Regions from separate parts of the Lactococcus sp. bn62 genome, predicted to be linked through region 2. Evidence: predicted binding sites of a transcription regulator. Region 2 holds the regulator's gene; each other region holds the start of a gene.
The links. Region 2 encodes Rex, which represses fermentation and respiration genes when NADH is low (regulators of the CRP and FNR family bind a similar motif). Its sites were predicted from a motif close to TTGTGAANTANTTCACAA; they were not measured.
Positions count from the first base shown of each region.

Region 1: a site for Rex is predicted at 4,838-4,855, ahead of P3G65_RS09375 (class II fructose-bisphosphate aldolase). Genes of this name have one in related genera too.
Region 3: a site for Rex is predicted at 3,483-3,500, ahead of P3G65_RS10120 (alanine dehydrogenase). Genes of this name have one in related genera too.

Region 1 is NZ_CP120417.1:1,791,317-1,799,426, forward strand. Features, by position in the region: gene P3G65_RS09355 (glycoside hydrolase family 1 protein) at 1-37, opposite strand, end outside; gene P3G65_RS09360 (beta-glucoside-specific PTS transporter subunit IIABC) at 52-1,977, opposite strand; gene P3G65_RS09365 (PRD domain-containing protein) at 2,058-2,897, opposite strand; gene P3G65_RS09370 (YcjF family protein) at 3,090-3,581, opposite strand; gene P3G65_RS09375 (class II fructose-bisphosphate aldolase) at 3,895-4,791, opposite strand; gene thrS (threonine--tRNA ligase) at 4,948-6,888, opposite strand; gene P3G65_RS09385 (hypothetical protein) at 7,339-8,110, opposite strand, start outside.
Region 2 is NZ_CP120417.1:1,102,036-1,110,145, forward strand. Features, by position in the region: gene glmS (glutamine--fructose-6-phosphate transaminase (isomerizing)) at 1-1,514, shown strand, start outside; gene radC (DNA repair protein RadC) at 1,614-2,297, shown strand; gene P3G65_RS05810 (redox-sensing transcriptional repressor Rex) at 2,353-3,006, opposite strand; gene P3G65_RS05815 (LysR family transcriptional regulator) at 3,159-4,052, opposite strand; gene P3G65_RS05820 (malolactic enzyme) at 4,216-5,838, shown strand; gene P3G65_RS05825 (2-hydroxycarboxylate transporter family protein) at 5,856-7,133, shown strand; gene P3G65_RS05830 (helix-turn-helix domain-containing protein) at 7,534-8,110, shown strand, end outside.
Region 3 is NZ_CP120417.1:1,942,997-1,951,106, reverse strand. Features, by position in the region: gene P3G65_RS10145 (ABC transporter ATP-binding protein) at 1-618, opposite strand, end outside; gene P3G65_RS10140 (Gfo/Idh/MocA family oxidoreductase) at 716-1,729, opposite strand; gene P3G65_RS10135 (hypothetical protein) at 1,726-1,875, opposite strand; gene P3G65_RS10130 (S-ribosylhomocysteine lyase) at 1,890-2,369, opposite strand; gene P3G65_RS10125 (aldo/keto reductase) at 2,489-3,334, shown strand; gene P3G65_RS10120 (alanine dehydrogenase) at 3,513-4,607, shown strand; gene tdcB (bifunctional threonine ammonia-lyase/L-serine ammonia-lyase TdcB) at 4,632-5,639, shown strand; gene P3G65_RS10110 (glycine C-acetyltransferase) at 5,867-7,057, shown strand; gene P3G65_RS10105 (L-threonine 3-dehydrogenase) at 7,124-8,077, shown strand.

The DNA of each region.
Region 1 (8,110 bases), 690 kb from region 2:
TAGCTCCACCCCATAAAAAGTCTTTTTTAAAGCTCATTTCTCTCTCCTTTTTTATACCGGCTGAACGACCAAACCATCAGCTGTTTTTACAAGACCAGTTAATAACTCTTCTGCTTTATGAATAACTGTCTTGTCAGTGATTACAATATCTGCAAAATCACTGCTATTAGTTATAATAATCGGCACTTGTGTACTGAAACCTGCAGCTTCAATAGCTTCCATATCAAACTTCAACAATAAATCGCCTTTTTGAATCTTTTGTCCCTGTGAAACAAAGGATTCAAAATATTTTCCTTCTAGCTGCACGGTATCAATACCAACATGTATAAGGAGTTCTGTTCCTTGCTCTGAAATTAAACCAATAGCGTGTTTTGTAGGGAAAACAGTCATCACTTGTCCATCAAATGGGGCATAAACTTCACCAAGTGTTGGCTCAATTACTGCTCCTTTGCCCATCACACCTGCAGCAAAAGCTGCATCATTGGCTTCAGATAATGGAAGAACTTTACCTTCTAAAGGAGTCGTAATATGTTCTTCACCTACTGCTTGTGATACACGAGTTTGATTATTTTTTGCTTCTTTTGGTTGTTCTTCCTCTGAGTTTTCATCTTCAAAACCAAGAATCCATGTCAAGGCAAAACCTGCGATTACAGCAATGATTGCTAAAATAATCATCTTAACTGCTCCCGAAATATCACCATCTAAACTGATATTTGTTGTGAAACTAAAGACACCTAAGCCGCCCATTGTGTATCCTTTAATACCCATTCCCATAGCAAATGCACCAATAATACCACTTACCACACATGAAGCCCAGAAAGGACGTTTCTTTGGAAGTGTTATCCCGTAGATTGCTGGCTCTGTTACGCCAAACCATCCTGAAATGAAAGCAGGGATTGCTAACTCACGTAATCGTTTATCTTTTGTTTTCACCATTACTGCTCCCACTGCACCAGTCTGAGCAAATGAAGCACCTGATGCTGCAATAAGTAATGCAGTTGGTTCACCTTGTGCTAAAGAAATGATGGCAAAAGGCACAATTGCCCAGTGCAAGCCAAACATAACCAAAATTTGCCACGTAAAGCCTAACACAAGTCCAAAGATAATTGGACTGAATCCTTGTAAGGCGAGAAGTCCTTTCCCTAAAGCATCAGAAGCAATGTTCATGACTGGCCCAATAATGAGAAAACCTAAAGGAATTGCAATCAAAGCTGTAAAGAAAGGTGCTAGAAAAAGTTTCACCACGTCAGGGATAATTTTCTTGAGCTGTTGTTCAAGAAAGGCCGCAAAAGCTGTAATAGCGATAATAGGCATAACTGATGAACCATAACCTGCTGCTGGCACTGAAAATGGAATGCCAAAGAAGTTTAGCCCTCCACTCTCAGCGAAAGTTTTTGTGACTGAACCATCCACAAATCCAGGATAAACCAAGGCTGCGGCAATCAGCATCCCGACAAATGGCGAACCGTTAAATTTTTTCATCGCTGTATAGCCGATAAAAATTGGTAAGAACAAGAAAAGTCCATCGCCCATAGAATTAAGGACAGCATAGGTTGATGAAGCCTGGAAGCTTGCACCCAATGCAAAGGATAAAATCGCGTTCAACCCTTTAATCATACCTGCTGCCGCTAAGGGTGCTAAAATAGGCTGGAAAATTCCTGAAATCATTTCGACAAACTTATCGAAAATATTTCCCTTAGCTTTCGTCTGAGAAGAATCCATCTCTAGCTTACCGATAACATTATCTACGTCAGCGCGGACATCAGGAACATGGTTCCCAATGACAACTTGGTACTGTCCCCCAGCTTGCATGACAGTGACAACACCATTCATCTTCTTCAGTACTTCTGTATTCGCGAGACTTTCGTCTTTCAACTTAAAACGTAGTCGCGTAATACAATTTGTCAATGAGAGGATGTTTTCTTTCCCTCCCACATTTGCTACAATGTCTTTTGCAAGAGCTTCATATTTGCCCATCACAAACCTCCATAATATAATATATTTTTAGAGGTCTCGCCAACTTAATGTCACGATCCATTTGTTACCAAAGTTTAGTTTTATTGGATTTTCTCCAAGATACGTGCCAAATGCACAGTCATGTAAATCTGTTCGCTTTCAGAGACTTCATAATCCCTTGTTTGATTTAAAAATTCGCTCACTTTACGTGTGCCAAGATAAGCATTGGGATATTTGCGCACAATAAGAGCAAAAAGTTCCTTGTCGGTTTCTTCTACTCTAGCACTACCTGCTAAAATCTGCTCAGTAAAGAATTTTAAATGTGTAATGAAGCGTTGGAAGTAAATATCTTGTTCATCAAAGGTGATTTTCAAAGTATACTTTAATGTCGTTAAAATTTCTTCCATAAGCTTGGTCAGCTGCATCGCGTACTCATGACCAGTACCAAGTGTACCGTTAACGATATGCATCGTCAGAAAACCTGCTTCATCTTCTGGCAGTTCTACACCAAATTGTTCTTTGACCTTTTCCAATGCTTTCAAACAGATTTTGAACTCTTCTGGAAAGAAACGTTTAATATCCCAGAGCAGAAAATTCTTCACCGAGATGTTTTCTTCAGTACGCAGAAGCGCTGCATGAAGATGGTCCGCAAAAGCAACAAGTGTTGTATCTGAAACTTCCTTATCAAACTTAACTTTAACCTCGGATAAAGTCACCATCGAAAGCTCAATGATAGCACTCGGAATTTCGTTTAAAATCTCCGAAAAACTCTGTATATCTGAACTGGCTTTTAAACCAAAAATCTTTTCGATTTTATCAACCCCAACTGCTTGACCTATTCTTTTCTTGAAACCAATACCAAGCCCCATAAGGATGATTTCTTCATTTCTGCTATTAATTGCTATGACCACATTATTGTTTAGGATTTTTCTGATTTCCACAATTCACCCCTCATTTCACAAAAATAGACCCTATCGCCCCTATGACAAAAATAGAGTACGATAAGGTCTAGCTTAACTTAATAATCACTATCCGTTTTTTATGAAACCGCTTTTATATTAGTATACTGTATTATCAAAATCTTGTCAAGGATAAATTTTAAAATAAAAAAAACTGCTAATACCTAGCAGTTTTTATTTTTTTTGTTGAATTAAAGTTTTAAGTGTATCTGTCAGTATTCCTTCGAATTTTTCAGTATCTTTCGTGATATCGATCCCTTTTTCTAATGAAGCAGCTGCACTCCAGCCAATCGCTTCAGTGATTACCGCAGCTATCGAAGCATTGACCACACTACCTACACCTGGAATCAAAGTAGCCAATGATCTTCCGATGTACGGAATCAATGTCACCCTTATAAAGTTTACGACAAATTTATCACTAAACTTCACGTCATAAATATTATAAATATTTTTCAGCATCTTTAACTGAATAGGTACTAAAATTAAAGCATCCGCAATAGGTATCGGTAGAGCGCCTACGCCCGCAGCAGTGATTGAGGCTCCGTGAATTGTTCTATGAACCTTAGAAGCTTTATCACTACTTATAGATTTTTTTACCGTTTGAGGTATTTGTCCGTTCATTTCTTTTGAAACTTCTATATTCTTACGTTTTTTTATTCCTATCATCTCTCCCCCTCATTTCTTCACTATTTATTGTCTGAGCTTCATCGATCTAAGTATCAGATTTATCCTGCAAATCGTATGTTCTTTGCTCTTCTTTAAGTTTAACATTTTCTTTCAAATTTTTGACTCAATCTGACTTCACTTACTTCCTACTCCTAAGTTCACACAAAAAAAGCTTGCCAAAAGCGACAAGCGTTCTTTTAATCATATTTCAAAAAACTGATTAATCTTGGTTTGCTCACAATCAAAGATTGCTTCGCAAATCAAAAACTATATTTGTTTGCTCACAATCAGAGATTGCTTCGCAGAACAAGGCTTACGCCTTGTTTGCTGAACCGAAAACGTCGATACGTTCTTCAACTGATGCAGTGATTGCGTCGAAACCAGGTTTCAAGAATTTACGTGGGTCGAAGAGTTTTTTCTTCATGTATTCAGCTTCGTTAGCGTTAAATTCAACGACGAATTCACGAGTTGCTTTTGCAAATGCAAGTTGGCATTCTGTGTTTACGTTGATTTTAGCTACACCGTTAGCGATTGCTTCGCGGATTTGATCGTCAGGGATACCTGAACCACCGTGCAATACGATAGGAACATTTTTGCCCATAGCTTCAACGAGTGCTTCGTTCAATTTAGTCAAGTGATCGATGTGGAGACCTTTCCAGTTTTCTGGGTAAGGACCGTGGATGTTACCGATACCAGCCGCAAGGAAGTCAACACCAAGTTTAGCCATTGCTACTGCATCTTCGATAGGAGCAAGTTCGCCTTCACCGACGATACCGTCTTCTTCACCACCGATAGAACCAACTTCACACTCAACTGAGATACCTTTAGCGTGAGCTTTTGTGATAACTTCTTCAGCAAGTTTAAGGTTTTCTTCGATTGGAAGGTGTGAACCGTCAAACATCAATGAAGAGTAACCAACTTCGATACATTCCAAAGCGTCATCAAAGTGACCGTGGTCAAGGTGAATAGCTACTGGTACAGTGATTCCCATTGATTCTACAAGAGTTTCAATGAGGAGTTTACACATTTTGTAACCACCCATGTATTTAGCAGCACCCATTGAAGTTTGGATAAGTACTGGAGTCTTTTTAGCTTCTGCTGCGCGCAAGATAGCTTGAGTCCATTCAAGGTTGTTTGTGTTGAAACCACCGATAGCGTAACCATTGTCACGAGCGGCTTGTACGAATTTTTCTGCTGAAACGATTGCCATTTCAAATTCCTCCGAATATTTTCTATTACTGTCTTAGTATAGCATTTTGTGAACTATTTTTCTAGTTATAAGTCGTGAATGCGCTTGTATTCTGGTTTTTTTAGAAAATAAAACATATGGTAATGACAAATAAAAAGAGAGTTCCCTCTCTTTTTATTATTTAGTACGGCTGTAGTTAGCTACGTCTTCTTGAATATTTTCGATAAATTGATCCAAGCTAATAACTTCAGTATCTGTTGAACCATAACGGCGAATGTTTACAGTGCCATCTGCCATTTCTTGATCACCCACAACGATTTGATAAGGAACTTTACGTGTTTGGGCTTGACGGATTTTATAACCCATTTTTTCATTTGATTCATCAACAACGATACGCAATCCTTTTTCTTGGAGACGTTTTTTGATTTCCCATGCGTAATCGGCATGAATTTCGTTGTTTACAGGAATGATGATTGCTTGAGTAGGTGCCAACCAAGTTGGGAACGCACCTTTATAAAGTTCAATCAAGTAAGCTGTAAAGCGTTCCAAAGTTGAAATTACACCGCGGTGAATCATAACTGGACGGTGTTTTTCACCATCTGCACCAACATATGTGATGTCAAAGTTTTCAGGGTTAAGGAAGTCCAGCTGGATAGTTGAAAGTGTTTCTTCATTACCTAAAGCTGTCTTAACTTGGATGTCCAATTTTGGTCCATAGAAGGCTGCTTCGCCTTCAGCTTCAACGTAGTCAAGATTCATATCATCCATGGTTGCTTTAAGCATACGTTGTGATTTTTCCCACATTGCATCGTCTGGGAAATATTTTTCTGTGTCTTCCGGGTCACGATATGACAAACGGAAGCTGTAATCGTCGATACCAAAATCACGGTACATTTCCATAATCAATTCAAGAATTTTTCCAAATTCTTCTTGGATTTGATCAGGTGTCACAAATGTGTGACCATCATTTAGTTGCATCACACGTACACGTTGAAGACCTGAAAGTGCGCCTGATTTTTCATAACGGTGCATTGTACCGAACTCAGCGATACGGATAGGTAATTCGCGGTAGCTGTGTACGTGGTGTTTATAGATAGCAATGTGCGATGGGCAGTTCATTGGACGAAGCTCCATTTGCTCGCCATCACCCATATCCATTGGTGGGAACATGTCTTCATGATAATGTTGCCAGTGACCTGATTGTTTATAAATATCCAAGTTCATCAAGTTTGGTGTGTTAACGTGCAAGTAGCCTGCAGCGATTTCACGGTCTTCTACGAAACGTTGGATTGTACGGCGAATAGTTGCTCCATCTGGAAGCCAGTAAGCTGTACCTGCTCCCAAAGAAGCTTCATTGAAGAAGAGATCTAACTCTCGACCGAGCTTACGGTGATCACGTTCTTTCGCTTCTTCACGCATTCTCAAGTTTTCTTCGAGGTCTTCTTTATTAAACCAAGCAGTACCGTAAACACGTTGCATCATTGCATTATCACTATTTCCACGCCAGTAAGCTCCTGCCACATTAAGCAATTTGAAGAATTTAATAAAGCCAGTTGATGGCACATGTGGGCCACGGCAAAGATCTGTGTATTCGCCTTGACTATAGATTGTCAAGCCGCCTTCATCTTCATTGTGTTCTTCGATAAGCTCAAGCTTATAAGGATCACCAGCAAAGATTTCTTTCGCTTCTTCTTTGCTTACTTCTTTACGAATTGAAGGGAAATTTTCTTTTGAGATACGACGCATTTCTGCTTCGATTTTTTCCAAATCATCGTTTGAAATTTGTCCTTCTTCATTATCAGTATCGTAGTAGAAACCATTTTCAATAGCTGGACCTACACCAAGGTGAATATTTGGAAAATGACGACGTGCTGCTTGAGCAAATAAGTGAGCTGCAGAGTGACGAAGTAAACCAAAAGCATCTTCATGATCCGGTGTTACAATTTCAAAAGTTGCATCTTCTTTGATTGGACGGGTCACGTCAATAAGTTTGCCGTTGACTTTACCAGCCAAGGCTTTTTTAGCCAAACCAGGTGAGATTGATTTCGCAATTTCAAGTGTTGAGATGCCTGCCTCAAATTCTTTGACAGCACCATCTGGGAAAGTGATTTTAATCATATAAGCCTCCAATTTTTTTGTTAACATATTTTAGTTTTGGGGATGAGCACTGAGGAAATAAAAAAACGCAGATCAACTCCCTCTAAAGGACGCGATCTGCGTGTTACCACCTTCTTAATTTTTTCAGCATAAAAAGCTTCAAAAATATCTCATCTTTGACGTAACGTGTCAGCCACGCTTTCTGTTCTCAGAAAGAATTATCAGAGTGGTATCTTTAGCAATCACAATACGAGTTCGCACCACACACTCGCTCTCTTGGAAAGAATTGGTTAAAGACTTGTCTCTAATGACCATTTTAGGATTTTCTTTATCTTTTGTCAAGTCCTTTTGAGTAAGTTTTTTGATTTTTTAGAAAATAATCTTTATTTTTTCTTTGGGTTTCCTTTTAATTAACTGAAAACCTTAAAATACACTTACCAAAAAGAACAATGATGCTTTTATATAGTAAATCTACTTTCTTCTTTTTCCACCGTCTGTGCTTCGCTTACATCGTTTTTTAGCCAGATATATGGCACTAGCACTTAAAGTTAAACCTAAAGTTCCTATAGCTATTGCGGAATCACCAAGTGCAGGAATTCTTTCCCGAGATAGAGTAGGTACTGACGTTCTAACACTTAAAGCTTCTGTGATAGGGCCTTGGTAGTGATTCCGTGTCTCAATAGATTGAGCAAAGATATAGTAAGTTGTATCTGCTTCCAAACCTTCAAAGTCACGTCCTTCTTGCCAGATTTCTGGATTTTCGCTGTAACTTTCAATTCTACTCATATCGGGCGAATCGCTAATTGTATAAACAATCGTGAAGTCATTATCTGCTTCACGTAACACGCTCATTTCTGGTGGTGCTGGTGTATTATCTTGCAGAATATTTGCAGGTTGAACACGTATCGCAGTCTCTCCTCTACTTTCTACTGCTAAACTTAAATCCGGACCAGGCGCCTGACTAATCCTTGTCACAATATTTGGCAGCTCTCCAACGAGTTGATAGTTGCCACTTTCTGCACCTCTTAAGCCAAATTCAATATTATGTTCGAGGAGACCAGCGGTATATTGCGATTGAATATTGGCATTTGCATCGGGCAGTCCATTAACCGTTTGCTGACCAATGAAGTTGGACAGAGATTTTGCCACATCATCATGTAAAACTTCATTTGGTGTGCCATCTTCAGCTCCAATATGCATGATTGCCAAATTCGGATCATCAGGATCAACACCTTCAATCACG
Region 2 (8,110 bases):
TAATTGAAAACTTCTCAGAAATCAGAGAAGAATATCTTGCTAAGGATACATTTAAAGGTCAAACAGATACAGAGGTGGCTGTTCATCTCATCGCTAAGTTTGCAGAAGAAGAAGGACTCTCTGTACTTGAAGCCTTCAAAAAGGCACTCTCTATTATTGAAGGTTCTTATGCTTTTGCTCTTATGGATGCTGAAGATGCTGACGTGATCTATGTTGCGAAAAACAAATCGCCTTTACTTATTGGCTTGGGGGATGGCTACAACATGGTATGTTCTGATGCGATGGCGATGATTCGTGAAACATCTGAATTTATGGAAATTCATGATAAAGAACTGGTTATCTTAACTAAAGATAAGGCAGAAGTCATGGATTATGAAGGATATAAGGTTGAGCGCCAAAGCTACACAGCAGAACTTGACCTTTCTGACATTGGTAAAGGAACATATCCTTACTACATGCTCAAAGAAATTGATGAACAACCAACGGTAATGCGTAAATTGGTCTCAACTTATACCGATCAAGACGGGCAATTAACTGTTGATACGGATATCGTTAAAGCTGTTCAAGCAGCAGATCGTATTTATATTATTGCGGCAGGAACATCGCTTCATGCAGGTTATGCTTCAAAACAAATTCTTGAAGAGCTGACGAATACACCAGTTGAGCTTGGCGTGGCTTCTGAGTGGGGCTATGGTATGCCACTATTAAGCAAAAATCCTTTGTTTATCTTCCTTTCACAGTCCGGTGAAACAGCAGATAGCCGTCAGGTATTGGTAAAAGTAAATGCGCTTGGTCATCCAAGTTTAACGGTCACAAATGTTCCTGGCTCTACATTGTCACGTGAAGCAACACACACAATGCTGATTGGTGCGGGGCCTGAAATTTCGGTGGCCTCTACAAAAGCTTACACTGGACAAATTGCAACGCTCGCCTTCCTAGCAAAAGCTGTAGGTGATGCAGACCAAAATCCTAAGTCACTTGCTTTTGACTTGGTTAAGGAAATTTCACTCGTGGCACAATCTATCGAATCTACATTGTCAGAGAAGGAATTGATTTCCGATGTTGTAGCCAAGCTTTTACCAGAAGCACGAAATGCCTTCTACATCGGACGCAAACAAGATTATTTTGTCTCTATGGAAGCCAGTCTAAAATTAAAAGAAATTTCATATATCCAATGTGAAGGCTTTGCTGCTGGTGAACTCAAACACGGAACAATTTCCTTGATTGAAAATGGTACACCTGTTATTGCCCTTATTTCAAATAATGAAGAAGTTGCGGCACACACCCGTGGAAACGTTATGGAAACAGTGGCACGTGGGGCTTCAGCAATTACGATTGTCGAAGAAGCTGTAGCGCGTGAAGATGATGATATCGTTATCAATAACGTTCATCCTTATCTTTCAGCGATATCAATGGTGGTACCCACACAGCTTATTGCATACTACGCAACTGTCCAACGAGGGTTGGATGTTGATAAACCACGTAACCTCGCCAAAGCTGTAACAGTGGAATAAAAACGAAATAAAAAAGTGGGTTATAAAAATCCACTTTTTTATTTTCTAAAAAAGTGATACCTACACTCTTTTTTCGTATAAATGATTAAGGAGAAAGTCGTGTATCACATTAAAGAAGAACAATATCCGATGAGACCCCGAGAAAGATTGAACATTTTTGGACCAGAAAAGCTGAGTGAACAAGAACTTTTAGCCATTTTACTCCGAACAGGCAGTAAAAAAGAAAATGTTATGGAACTTGCTGCACGGGTTTTGACAACCTTTAGCAGTTTAGAAGAGTTTCGTCGGGCTTCTCTAACAGAGTTGAAAGCAATCTCCGGTATTGGGCCTATCAAAGCCTTGGAAATTCGGGCGATGATTGAACTGGGTAAACGAATCCATACGACCCAAAGAAAAAGATACGGACAAGTAATAGGATCTCGCCAATTTGGGTTGAGTTTAGCAGATGAGATGTCTGATTTTGAACAGGAAAATTTAGTCGCAATCTACCTAGACGCACAGCATCGCATTATTCAGAAAAAAACGATTTTTATTGGTGCTGTGAACCATTCCATTGCCAATCCCCGGGAAATTTTACATCATGCGGTAAGAAATTTAGCTGTAGGGATCATCATTGCACATAATCATCCCTCCGGGATTACCCAACCAAGTCAACAAGACAAGCTGTTCACACAGAAGATTAAGCAAGCATGCGATGCTTTAGGTATACAACTTTTAGATCATATCATTACAGGCCAGGCTTCTTATTTGAGCTTTAGAGAAGAAGGTTTATTGGGCGAATAAAAAGTACATAGGAAGTCAACCTTCCTATGTACTTTTTTATTTTTAAGCTCTCAACTTATTTGATGTCTTTATTTGACATAAAGAATAAGAGGGTTTGAAGTTCTTTCGTTAAGTCAATTGACTGAACGACAACATCTTCAGGAACTTGCAAGCGCAAGGGTGAAAAGTTAAGAATACCTTTGATACCTGATTTAACTAGGATATCTGCGACTTCTTGAGCGTTCTCTTTATTGACAGAAATAATTGCTGTTTTGATTTTTGAATCTTTAATATTTTTAGAGAAGTCAGCGATGTCGTAGATAGGCACACCTGTAGAAGTTGTTGTACCAACGAGTGGATTTTCTGGAACATCATAAGCTTGGGTAACGCGCATTTTATTGCGGTTTTGGAATTCATAATTAATAAGGGCGCGTCCAAGGTTACCGACTCCTACGAGTGCGATATGCGTTTCTTGATCTTGTCCGAGTAATTCTCCAAAGAAATCACGTAAAGCGCGTGTTTCATAACCATAGCCTCGACGTCCCAGCTCACCAAAGAGTGAAAAATCGCGACGAATCGTCGCTGCATCCACACCAATTTTTTCCGAAATAAGTTGTGAGTTTGTGCGTGTTACTTGTTCATCAACTAAAAGTTTGAACAAGCGATAATATTGAGGCAAACGTTTTGCCGTTGCCTTGGGTAGTTGTTTATTAACTTGGGAGCCAGCCATGTTATCTCCTTTACATAGTCTTTGTGAATATTTTACCTTTTTTGAGTGGGGCTTGTCAAACAATTCTTTCCGGAATTATGCGGTTGGCGAAAGTTTGTGAAAAAAACGGAGAAAATTTAACAAAGAAAAAAGAGAAAAAATCTCTTTTCTCTTCAATTTATTTTTTCATTTAGCTCATCCAGTAAGCGAATCAATTCTTTCAAGTCCGCATTGAGAAGTGTACTTCTTAAATAAGCATATTGAACATGAAAAATTTGCTTATCTTCAGGTATTAGTGGTATCTTTATAAGACTATCCATATCGGCAAAGGGAAGAAAATCGGTCATCAAGGTTATGCCAACATTTGAGTTGACCAGTTGGCCAATAGTATGGATATCCGAAAAATTAAAGAGAACTTTTGCTTTTTTCTTGTATTTTTCATTCAAATTTTGGAAAGCTTCCATATGCACAAAACTTTCATCAAGCAGGATAAAAGGATAATCCAAGGCTTCTTTAAATGAAATTTCTTGACGTGAGGCAAGTGGGTTATCTTTAGAGACAAAGATATAAAATTCGCGTTGGTAAAGTAATTTCACAAAAAGGTTGGGGTGCATCAGGGGAGCAATGCTGCCTATAAGGCTAAAATCAATTGAGCCGGAGATAAGTTTGGCCAGAAGTTCCTCCGAGCCACCCGATACTAAATCAAACTTAGATAAAAAGCTAATCGCCTCCTTATCGTTTAAGAGTTGAGCCAGAATTTTTGCTCGAATAATAGGGGGGAAACCAATATGATTTTGATGATTTTTAGAATGCTCGATGGCTCTTTGCGTGAGTGCCAACTCTTCCAAAATACTTTCGATATGAATTTTCAATATTTTCCCTTCATCTGTTAGGACAACTGTTCGGTGAGAAGGATCTTTGTATATTAAATTACAGTTATAATATTGTTCCAATCTCTTTACAGCGTAGGTAATTGTCGGCTGACTTACCCCAAAATGATTAGAAACAGCAGTAAAAGACAACAAGTCCCCTAAGGCATTAAAATACTCGAAATCATGCAAATTCATTAGTTTAAACGCTCCTTTGACCCTTATATTCTATCACAAGTTTATCGATTTGTTATAAATAATATTTATTATAACCCAAAGGTTTGACTATAATTTTTTATAAGTATTAAAATACATTTTGTAAGAATTTCTTATAGGAATAATAAATTTGGAGGACGTACGAATGCGTGCACATGAAATTTTAAACAATCCTTTTTTAAATAAAGGAACAGCATTTACTATGGAAGAACGTAAGGAACTTGGCTTAATTGGTCTTTTGCCACCTTATGTTCAAACACTTGAAGAACAAGCAGAACAAACTTACCAACATTACTTGGAAAAACCATCTGATTTAGAGAAACGCCATTTCTTGATGGAAATCTTCAATACAAACCGTACTTTGTTCTACTATTTGTTTAACCAACATATCGTAGAGTTTAATCCTATCGTATATGATCCAGTTATTGCTGAAACAATCGAAAACTACAGCCGTCTATTTGTAGATCCACAATATGCTGCATATCTTGATATTAACCATCCAGAAAATATCCAAGAAACATTGAAAAATGCAGCGGGCGATCGCAATATCCGTCTGATTGTTGTGACAGATGCTGAAGGAATTCTCGGTATCGGCGACTGGGGAACACAAGGTGTTGATATCTCTGTTGGTAAATTAATGGTTTATACTGCAGCAGCCGGTATCGATCCAGCATCAGTTCTTCCTATCGTTATTGATGCAGGGACTAACCGTAAAGAACTCTTGGAAGATTCAATGTATCTTGGAAATCGTCACGCCCGTGTTTATGGGGACCAATATTACGACTTTGTTGACCAGTTTGTGGAAACTGCTGAAGCAATGTTCCCTAAACTTTATTTGCACTGGGAAGACTTCGGACGTTCAAATGCTGCAAATATCTTGAACAAATACAAAAAAGCAATTCCAACTTTCAACGATGATATCCAAGGAACTGGTATTGTTGTTTTAGGTGGTATCTTCGGTTCACTTGATATCACAGGTGAAAAATTAACAGACCAAGTTTACCTCTGCTACGGTGGTGGCTCTGCTGGTGCAGGGATTGCTGATCGTGTTCATGCGGAGATGGTAAGTGAAGGACTTTCAGAAGAAGAAGCCTACAACCATTTCTTTATGATGGATAAACAAGGGTTGCTCTTTGATGATATGGAAGATTTGACTCCAGCACAAAAACCATTTGCTAAAAAACGTGCAGATTTTGCAAATGCTGGTGATATGACGGACTTAGCCAATGTTATCAAAACAGTTAAAGCTACTATCTTGGTAGGTACTTCAACTGATGCAGGTGCATTTACAAAAGAAGTTGTTGAAGCAATGTGTGCCAACACTGAACGCCCAGTGATTTTCCCAATCTCAAATCCAACTAAAAAATTGGAAGCAACTGCTGAACAAGTGATTACATGGTCTGATGGTAAAGCCTTTGTTGCAACAGGTATTCCTTCAGGAACTGTCTCTTATAAAGGTGTCGACTACCAAATCGGTCAAGCAAATAACGCTTTGATCTATCCTGGTTTGGGACTTGGTATGTTGGCTTCAGAAGCATCACTTCTTACTGATGAAATGATTGGTGCCGCTGCGCACTCATTGAGTGGTCTTGTTGATCCAGGCGCTGCTGGTGCTCCGGTTCTTCCTCCATTTGAATATGTTGCTGATGTTTCAATCAAAGTTGCAGAAGCAGTAGCTAAAAAAGCTCAAGAACAAGGTTTGGCACAAGCTCAAGAAAAAGATATGGTGAAAGCCGTTCGCGAGATGAAATGGTATCCAAAATACTAAGAGGTTAATGGATTAAAATGAAAAAATTAAAAGAAATAAAAATTTCAGGAATAAGTCTTCCTCTCTATGCCTTTTTTATGATTGTGTTGGCAGTGACAATAGGTTTAGGAAAATTACCACTTAACATGGTGGGTATTACTCTCCTATTAGTACTGTTGGGGCACTTGCTTTACTTTATTGGTGAAAAATTACCCATTATGAATTCATATTTGGGTGGTGGATCAGTTTTCACTTTATTAGGTGCAACTCTCTTATCCTTTTTCCATATCATTCCTGCAAATGTGATTGATGCAGTAGGCAAATTTATGGGCGGTCAATTTGGTTTTCTTGATTTCTATATTGCAGCCTTGATTTGTGGATCAATCTTGGGAATGAACAGAAGTTTGCTTGTCAAAGCTTCGGCGAAATTTATCCCTGTTGCTTTGGTCACAATGGTCGTTGGTTTCTTCGCTGTTGGTGGTATGGGTGTCTTGCTTGGCAATGGTTTTGCAGACTCTGTCATGTATGTTTCAATGCCTATGATGTCTGGTGGTATGGGAGCCGGAATTACACCTTTATCACAAATCTATGCTGATGGTTTAGCCAATGGTAACCAAACCGCAATTTTCTCTCAACTTGCTCCCGCAGTAACCTTTGGGAATATTATTGCCATCATTGGGGCGCTTTCCATTTCTAAAATCTTTGCGAAATCAAAATACAATGGTCACGGCACCTTAGTTTCTGCAACAAAAGAAGAACTTGCAAAACCTAAAATTGAATTTGATGCCACTAAAATTGGTGTCGGTATGCTGTATGCCTTTACCCTACTCATGGTGGGTGTGATTTTGAATAAATTCTTCCCAAATATCCATGAATACGCCTTTATGATTATCATCGTCTTTGTTCTCAAAGCCTTTGATGCTGTACCAAAAGAGTTGGAGGAATCGGTTGTGATGTTTAACCAAATCATCATGACCAATCTTACACATGCGGTATTGGCAGGTATTGGTTTGGCATTGATTGATTTGACCACACTAGGCTCTGCTTTGACATGGCAATTTATTGTGCTCTGTCTGACAAGTGTTATCGCGATGGGCTTGACAAGCTGGTTCTTGGGACTTGCCTTAGGTATGTACCCTGTCGAAACAGCTATCGGTGCTGGTATGATTAATAACTCTATGGGTGGAACAGGTAATATTGCCGTTCTCTCTGCCTCTGATCGTATGGAAATGATTGCCTTTGCACAAATGGCCAACCGTTTGTGTGGTGCCATTGTCCTCATCATGGGTGGTATACTCATTCGCTTCTTTTACTAATTGATCCTCCAATCAAAGTAATATAATAACAAAATAATAATGAATTAAAACGAGGTTTAGCAAAACTTCGTTTTTTTATTGCATTTAAAGAGAAAGGGTTACCATTATAATAGTAGAAAACAAAATTCTTTTCGAATAACTTTCAATCATAACAAAAAGACGCCTCCAGTGACAAGAAAAAATCTATACCAAACAGGATATGTTTAGAATTCTAAACATATCCTGTTTGGTATATACTCCTAAGAACAAAAAAGATATAATTTTATCTTGGAAAGTGAGAGCTTGTGAAGTAGATAATGATAAAACTTATCTGTCTTTGGATGCTCGAAAGTGGGTTTAGTGTAAAATGATTTATAGTAAGTATGGAAAAATATTCCACAACCTAAGGTTACAAAAAAATATGAGTCTATCAGAGTTGAATACACTAAGTGGTGTTTCTAAAGCAACGATTTCACAGTTTGAAAACGGTAAATCTTTAGTATCTTTTGACAAACTTGAAGCGCTTCTAGAAAGTATGAATCTTACTATTTTAGATTATTCCTTGCTTGTAAATAACGGCTTACCTGAATATTTTATTACACAGTTTCAAAATATTGAAAATGCATATTATAATCAAGATGAGGCAGAGCTCCAACATCTGTATGAAAAAAACCTAGAATATGAGAATGAATCTACCTATATGATTGCTTTAAGTGCTAAAGCAACGTACACTCAGCTGTCGGAAAAAGAAATCCAAGAAGTGGAATCTCTTTTATCAGTAGGACCACTTTGGGGGCAGTATGAGTTATATATCCTCATCCACACGTTGGAACAGCTCAATCTAAATTTGATCTGGAATATTATCGAGACATTTTTTAAAAATAAAAAATTTTTTAAATACTTAAAGGTACTTCATGAATACCGTGCATTGCTGATTAATATTTTGATCAAGGCTGAATTAGTATTTATTGAAGCAGAGTGTGATACAAAAGCTGGGA
Region 3 (8,110 bases), 840 kb from region 2:
ACGGTCAGCCATCGCCATTCCTTCAGACATATCGTGGGTAACAAAAACCGTTGTGATTTTTAAGGTTTTCTGCAAATCTTTGACCAGTTCCTGTAGCTGTTTACGGGAGATAGGATCCAGAGCGGAGAAAGGTTCGTCCATTAAAATAATCTTTGGTTTACAGGCGATAGCACGCAAAATACCAATCCGTTGTGCTTCACCTCCAGAAAGTTCATGAGGGTATCGGTTAAGGTACTTTTCAGCATCTAGACCCACTAAAGGAAGGAGTTCGAGTACGCGCTCACGCGTTTCTCTTTTGCTCCAACCTTTCATTGTCGGGATGATACCAATATTTTCTAAAACGGTCATGTTAGGAAAGAGCGCAATTTGTTGAAGCACATATCCTATTTGAAGACGCAAGTCTCTTAAGTTAATTGTTTGAATATCTTGATCATCAATGAGGACCTGCCCTTTATTGGGTTCGATGAGCCGGTTAACCATCTTGAGTAATGTTGTTTTTCCGCCACCAGAAGAGCCTGCGAGAACAAAAAACTCGTGACTTTCAATGGATAAGTTGATATCTGAAAGTACGGCTTTGTCTCCGTATTTTTTAGTGACATTTTTAAATGTAATAGTCATAGTGTCATTTTAACATTTTATCTTTCAGTTCTTTCAGGAAATGGATTGCTATTTTTATGGATGGAAGGGTATAGAAAAAGCCCTCAAAGAGGACTTTTTATTTAAAGCCATTTTCTAAAGTTTCAATAACTGTCAAAATTTGCTCATCCGAAACGAGTTTTTCAGCTCCATTCACGAGTGACTCATAAGCTGCATCATAGACACGACCATAATCGCCTGAAACCGTAGGAATTGACTTTTCAATGCGATCGCCATTTTGATTGTAGTATGTCAATTGAGCAAAATCTTGCGGTGCATCGGCCCCAAAACCGTCACTTCCCGGGAAGATTCCCACCTTCAAATCATTTTCCTGTTGGTCAACGTTTTCTTTAATTAAAGTTCCTCTAGAACCATAAAGCACCCATTTGGGACGTTTGAGTGCAGCCAGTTCAGTGGCTTGAACTGTTGCTCGGAAATCGGTGTAAAGCAAGTTTACAGAGAAGTAATCATCTACAGCATTTGAATCGCGTGTTGAACGAATATCGTATTGTACATCTTTTGGCTGTCCAAAGAGTGAAACCATTTGGTCAACCATGTGTACACCATGGCCATACCAGGCGCCATCAAAGTTTTTACCAGCAGTTGCATCTGCTGGACGATAGTGATCCATAGTGACAGTAATGTCAAGCAAATCTCCTAGGTAACCCGTATCCAAAACTTTTTTGATTGTCAAAAAATCACTGTCAAAACGACGGTTTTGGAAAGGCATAAAGAAGAGCTTCTTTTCTTGAGCGATACCAACTAATTCTTCGGCTTGTTCTAACGTTTCTACTAACGGTTTGTCACAGATAACGTTTTTTCCACCCAGTAAAAGCTTTTTACTGGTTTCATAGTGTGCAGCACCTGGAGTGACGACAATGACTAAATCAATTGAATCATCTTGAATAATATCATTGATGTCTGTTGAAAAAATAGTTCCTTCAGCCTCAAGAATAGCTTGCTCAGGACGTTTGCCTAGGCTACGGTTGACAACGCGCGCAATGTCGAAGTGCTCACGGATTTTAACATAAGGAATATGATAGCGATTGGTGGACTTCCCAAAACCAACATAAGCAATGTTTAACTTTTTCATGCTTTCTTCTCTTTTTTCTTTTTCGCTTGGTGTTGTTTTTTTAATTCTTCGATTTTTGACAATTTATCTGTCTTTTTATTTGAATTTTTTTCGTGGAATTTTTGGACAGAGGCTTGCCCTTTATAATCTAATTGATACTTTCCCATGGTTCTCTTTCTCTCTATTTTACAAGGCGACGTTCGAAAGCATCCGAGGAGATACCTTCACTTAAAATTTTCTTCGCCCATTCTTTTGCTGAAAATAATGAGTGATCGCGATAATTTCCACATTCTTTTTCGGCAACCCCTGGGACATTATCCCAAGTGAAACTGTCTCCTGCGAGCTCTTCCAAAGATGAAGTGATCACTTTAGCAATCTCCTCAGCAGTTGGTTCGCCCCACATAATCATATGGAAGCCAGTACGACATCCAAAAGGAGAAAAGTCAATCATGCCATCAATACGGTCACGAATCAAACTTGCCATTGAGTGTTCGATAGTATGTAGCCCACTTGTCGGGATTTCACCGTGATTAGGTTGCACAAAACGGACATCAAAGTTGGTGATGATGTCACCTTTAGGACCAGTCTCTGTCCCAATTAGGCGCACGTAAGGTGCTAAAACTTTTGTGTGATCGAGCTGGAATGATTCTACTTCAGCCATATTTTCTACCTCCAGTATTCTTAGTATTCTTCTATTTTACCATTTTTTGAACCAAAATTTTTTTGTCTGACCTCGTAAAGTGATAGAATGAAGCTAGAAAGTAAAGAAAAGGAGAAATTATGTCACTTACAGAAACTTACACTCTCGCAAATGGTATGACAATTCCAAAAGTTGGTTTTGGAACATGGCAATCTAAAAATGGTGAAGAAGCATATCAAGCTGTAAAAACGGCCTTAGAAGTTGGCTATCGTCATATTGATACAGCAGCTGTCTATGGCAATGAAGAGTCGGTGGGACGCGCGATTAAAGACAGTGGAATTGCTCGCGAAGACTTGTTTATTACAACGAAGCTTTGGGCTGTTGGTACAACAGAAGATGCCCGAGCAGCACTAGATGAAAGCTTGGAAAAACTAGGTTTAGACTACGTGGACCTTTATCTTATTCACTGGCCAAATCCAAAAGCATTTCGACCAAACTTTGCCGAGCGCAATGCTGCGGTTTGGAAAGCAATGGAAGAAGGCGTATGGGACAAAAAAGTTCGAGCTATCGGGGTGTCTAACTTCCATCCACGTCACTTAGAACCTTTACTGGAAGTTGCTGAAATTAAACCTGTTGTCAACCAAATTATGGTTAATCCTTCGGATCAGCAAGAAGAGGTTGTAGCTTTCAATAAAGCACACGATATTTTGACAGAAGCTTATAGCCCACTTGGCACAGGTAAAATCTTTGCGGTTACTGAATTGACGGATATTGCAGATAAATATGGTAAAACAGTTGCCCAAGTCGTTTTACGTTGGAGTTTACACAAAGGCTATCTTCCTTTACCTAAGTCTGTGACGGCAAGCCGTATTAAAGAAAATGCGGATATTTTTGATTTTGATTTGACCGAAGAAGATATCGCCTTTATTGACAGTCTTCATGGGAAAGCAGGTCTGGCACGCAATCCAGACGAAGTGGACCACTAAAATAAATTTAAGGACATTCAAATTGTAAGATTTGAGTGTCTTTTTTTATAATTGACAGAATATAGACAGGAAGAATAATAAAACGTTAAAAAAGTGTTTTATTTCACAATTATAATTGCTAAATGGATATGAAAGTGCTATCATTTAATTGATAAAGAATTCACAAAGGAGAAACAAAATGAAAATTGGTGTAATTAAAGACCCAAAACAAGGTGAAGCGCGTGTAGGGATGACTCCAGAAAACGTAAAAATTCTCGTTGAAGCAGGTAATGAAGTACTTGTCGATAGTAATGCTGGTGCAGGTTGTGGTTTTACAAATGACCTTTATGAAGCGGCTGGGGGACAAATCGTTGATACAGAAACTGCTTGGGAAGCAGAGTTGATTGTTAAAGTCAAAGAACCAATGGAATCTGAATATAAATACTTCAAACCAGGCCAAATTATTTGGGGATTCTTACACTTGGCAGCCAATAAAGCTTGTGTGGAAAAAATGATGGAAGTCGGAGTAACAGCTATTTCCGGTGAAAATATCTCAATCAATGGTGTGCTTGAGTTGCTTAAACCAATGTCAGCTATTGCGGGACGTCGTGCAGTTAATATTGGGCAATATTATCTTGAAAAACAACATGAAGGGGAAGGAATTCTTCTTCCTGGTATTGAAGGTATCGAGGCTGGTACAGTTGTTATCTTCGGTGGAGGTAATGCTGCAGAAAATGCTGCCGATATGGCTGTTGCTTTGGGATGTAAGGTTATTATCATTGAACTTGGTGATGCGCGTATCGCCCAACTTAAAGAACGCTATGCAGGAAAAACAGTTGAAATCGTTAAATCAACAACAGAAGCATTGGAAGAAAATATTAAACTTGCAGATGTCTTTATCTCAACAATCTTAATCCCTGGCGCTAAACCACCAAAATTAGTCAAAGAATATATGGTTAAATCTATGAAACCAGGTTCTGTTATCGTGGACATCGCTATTGACCAAGGAGGAACTGTTGAAACAATCGATCATGCAACAAACCATGCGGATCCAGTCTTCATCAAACACGGCATAATTCATTACGCTGTGCCAAATATGCCAGGAGCAACACCTCGTACAGCGACAATTGCTTTGGCTCAGGGCAATATCTCTTTCCTTAAGGATATTTCAGTCAAAGGCTTAGATGAGGCGCTGAAATCAAAAGAACTCTTATCTGGGTTGAGTGTTTATAAAGGAAAAGTTGTTTCTAAAGCACTTGCTGATTCAATTGATGTCACTTATACGGAACTCTAAAAAGAAATCTAAGGAAAAAGAATTATGCCAAATTTAGCAAATCTGCCAATTACAATTAAAGATATTAAAAAAGCTCAAAACACTGTTAAACAATATGCACGTGAAACACCCTTGATTCAGTCAATGTTTTTGACTGCTAAAACAGGTGGCGAAGTTTACTTGAAACTTGAAAATATGCAATTAACAGGCTCATTCAAGTTCCGTGGCGCTTTCAATAAGATTGCTCAATTATCTCAAGAAGAGAAAGATCGTGGAGTAATTGCGTGTTCAGCAGGGAATCATGCTCAAGGTGTGGCTTTAACTTCCAAACTTCTCGGTATCAAGAGTATCATTGTTATGCCAAAAGGTGCACCTCAAGCTAAGGTTGATGCCACACGTGGCTATGGTGCAGAAGTAATGCTTGAAGGTGAACAGTTTGATGACTCAAAGGCCTTTTGTGAAGCTTACGCTAAGGAAAATAATATTACGTATATTCCTCCATATGATGATGCAGAAGTAATGGCTGGACAAGGAACAATCGGTCTAGAAATCTTAGATCATCTGTGGGATGTTGACACAGTATTGGTGCCAGTAGGCGGTGGTGGTTTGATTTCAGGTGTTGCGGTTGCCTTGAAATCTTTTAACCCTAATATCCAAGTTATTGGTGTGCAAGCTGAAAATTGCCATGGTATGACTGCATCTTTTAGAGAACGTAAGAAAGTGCACCATGATGAAGCACCAACGATTGCAGATGGCTGTCATGTGGCTTATCCAGGTGAATTGACTTTTGAAGTAGTCAATCAAATCGTTGATAATATGGTTCTTGTAACGGAAGCAGAAATCGAATTAGCCATTAAAGATTTGATTCAACGTACGAAAATTGTGGTGGAAGGTGCTGGCGCTCTTGCAACAGCAGCTATTCTTTCAGGTAAAGTTGATGATTATGTGAAAGGCAAAAAAGTTGTTTCTATCGTTTCAGGAGGGAATGTTGACTTGGCCCGTATTGAAGATGTTGTGGATCATTTTCTCATTGCCAATGACAATGATCAATAATTCTTAAAACAAAAGGACTTTGAATTTCAAAGTCTTTTTTTGTATAGTTCAGTCTTTTTTTAATCGTGAGATAATTTACTCTGATATCACGAAATTCACAAAGACATGTAATTTAAATTAAAATTTAATCAAAGTGCAAAAAATTCTTGCATGAGTAAAAAAAAAGTGTTAAACTTACTGTAAACGGTTACAAAAAGTGTAACTAAAAATTGAAAGAAGGTTATAGAATGACTTCAAAAGTTTTAACACAGTTCCTCGAAAATGGGCTTGGAGCCCTTAAACAAAAGGGTTTGCTCAACACAATTGACGTTTTAGATAGCGCTAATGGTCCTGAGATTACAGTTGCGGGCAACAAGATGATTAACCTTGCTTCAAATAACTATTTGGGATTTGCGACACGTCCTGAATTAATTCAAGCAACAAAAGATGCAACAGATAAATATGGAGCTGGTGCTGGTGCAGTACGTACTATCAACGGCACTTTAGATATACACATTGAATTGGAAAAAACAATCGCTGAATTTAAAGGCACAGAAGCCGCGATTGCGTTTCAATCAGGTTTCAATTGTAATATGGGAGCGATTAGCGCCGTAATGAAAAAAGGTGATGCGATTCTTTCAGATGAACTAAATCATGCCTCAATTATTGACGGATGTCGTCTTTCAGGTGCTAAAATTATCCGTGTTAAGCATCAAGATATGGCTGACCTTGAAGCAAAAGCAAAAGAAGCGACTGAGTCTGGTGAATACAATAAAGTAATGTACATCACAGACGGTGTGTTCTCAATGGATGGGGACGTTGCTAAATTGCCAGAAATTGTTGAAATCGCTGAAAAATATGATTTGATTACTTATGTTGATGATGCGCATGGTTCTGGTGTTATGGGCGGCGGAGCCGGTACAGTAAAACATTTTGGCTTGCAAGATAAGATTGACTTCCAAATCGGTACTCTTTCAAAAGCGATTGGTGTAGTAGGTGGCTATGTAGCGGGCTCAAAACTTTTGGTTGACTGGCTTAAATCACAAGGACGTCCTTTCCTTTTCTCAACTTCATTGACACCGGGTGCAGCTGCAGCAGCAAAAGAAGCCTTTGTCTTAATGCATGATCATCCAGAATATGTCGAAACACTTTGGGACAACGCAAAATACTTCAAAGAAGAATTACAAAAAGCCGGCTTTGATACAGGTGTATCTGAAACACCAATCACACCAGTGATTCTTGGAGATGAAGCAAAAACACAAGAGTTTTCTAAGAAATTGATTGAAAATGGCGTCTATGTTAAACCTATCGTATTCCCAACTGTACCACTTGGAACAGGACGTGTACGTGCGATGCCTACAGCAGCGCATACGAAAGAAATGTTAGATGAAGCTGTTGCTGTTTTTGCCAAAGTAGGTAAAGAGATCGGCTTGATTTAATTTCTTGGGGCAATAAAAACTTTCTATTACAAGTAAGCATACAACAAATATATTGGAGAAAATATAATGAAAAAAGTACTCATCACAGGCGCACTCGGACAAATCGGATCAGAATTAACAGAACGTCTTCGTAAAGATCTTGGGGTTGATAATGTTATCGCAACAGATGTACGTGAAGTTGAAGGTAATCCAGTTGTGACTGACGGACATTTTGAAATTTTGGACGTCATGGACCGTGACAAAATGATGGCAATTGCTAAAGATAATGGTGTGGATACAATTATCCACTTGGCTTCACTTCTTTCAGCTGTTGCAGAAGCAAAGCCACAATTTGCTTGGAATTTGAATATGGGTGGTTTGGTTAATGCCTTAGAAACAGCGCGTGAACTTAACCTCCAATACTTCTCACCATCATCTATTGCTGCCTTTGGACCAAGCACTCCAATGGACAACACACCTCAAGTAACTATTCAACGTCCGAATACAATGTACGGTGTGACTAAAGTTTCTATGGAATTGCTTTGTGATTACTACTACACTAAATTTGGTGTTGATACACGTGGTGTACGTTTCCCAGGTTTGATTTCTTATAAAACATTGCCTGGTGGAGGAACGACAGACTATGCTGTAGATATTTATTACGAGGCAATTAAAAATGGTCATTACTCAAGCTTTATCGCTGAAGGAACAAAGATGGATATGATGTACATGCCTGATGCTATCGATGCTATTGTTGACTTGATGAATGCCCCTGCAGACAAATTAGTAAACCGTAACGCTTTTAATATTACTGCGATGAGTTTTGAGCCTGAAGAAATTGCTGCGTCAATCAAAAAATTCATGCCAGACTTTACAATGGATTATGATGTAGATCCAGTCCGTCAAGGTATTGCAGACAGCTGGCCAAACTCTATCGATGCAACTTGTGCCAAAGAAGAATGGGGCTTCAATCCTAAATATGATTTAGATGCAATGACGAAAGAAATGCTTGAAAAACTTACAGAAAAATTAAAAGGCTAAAAACTAAGTTCATCCCATCACAAAATCTAAAAT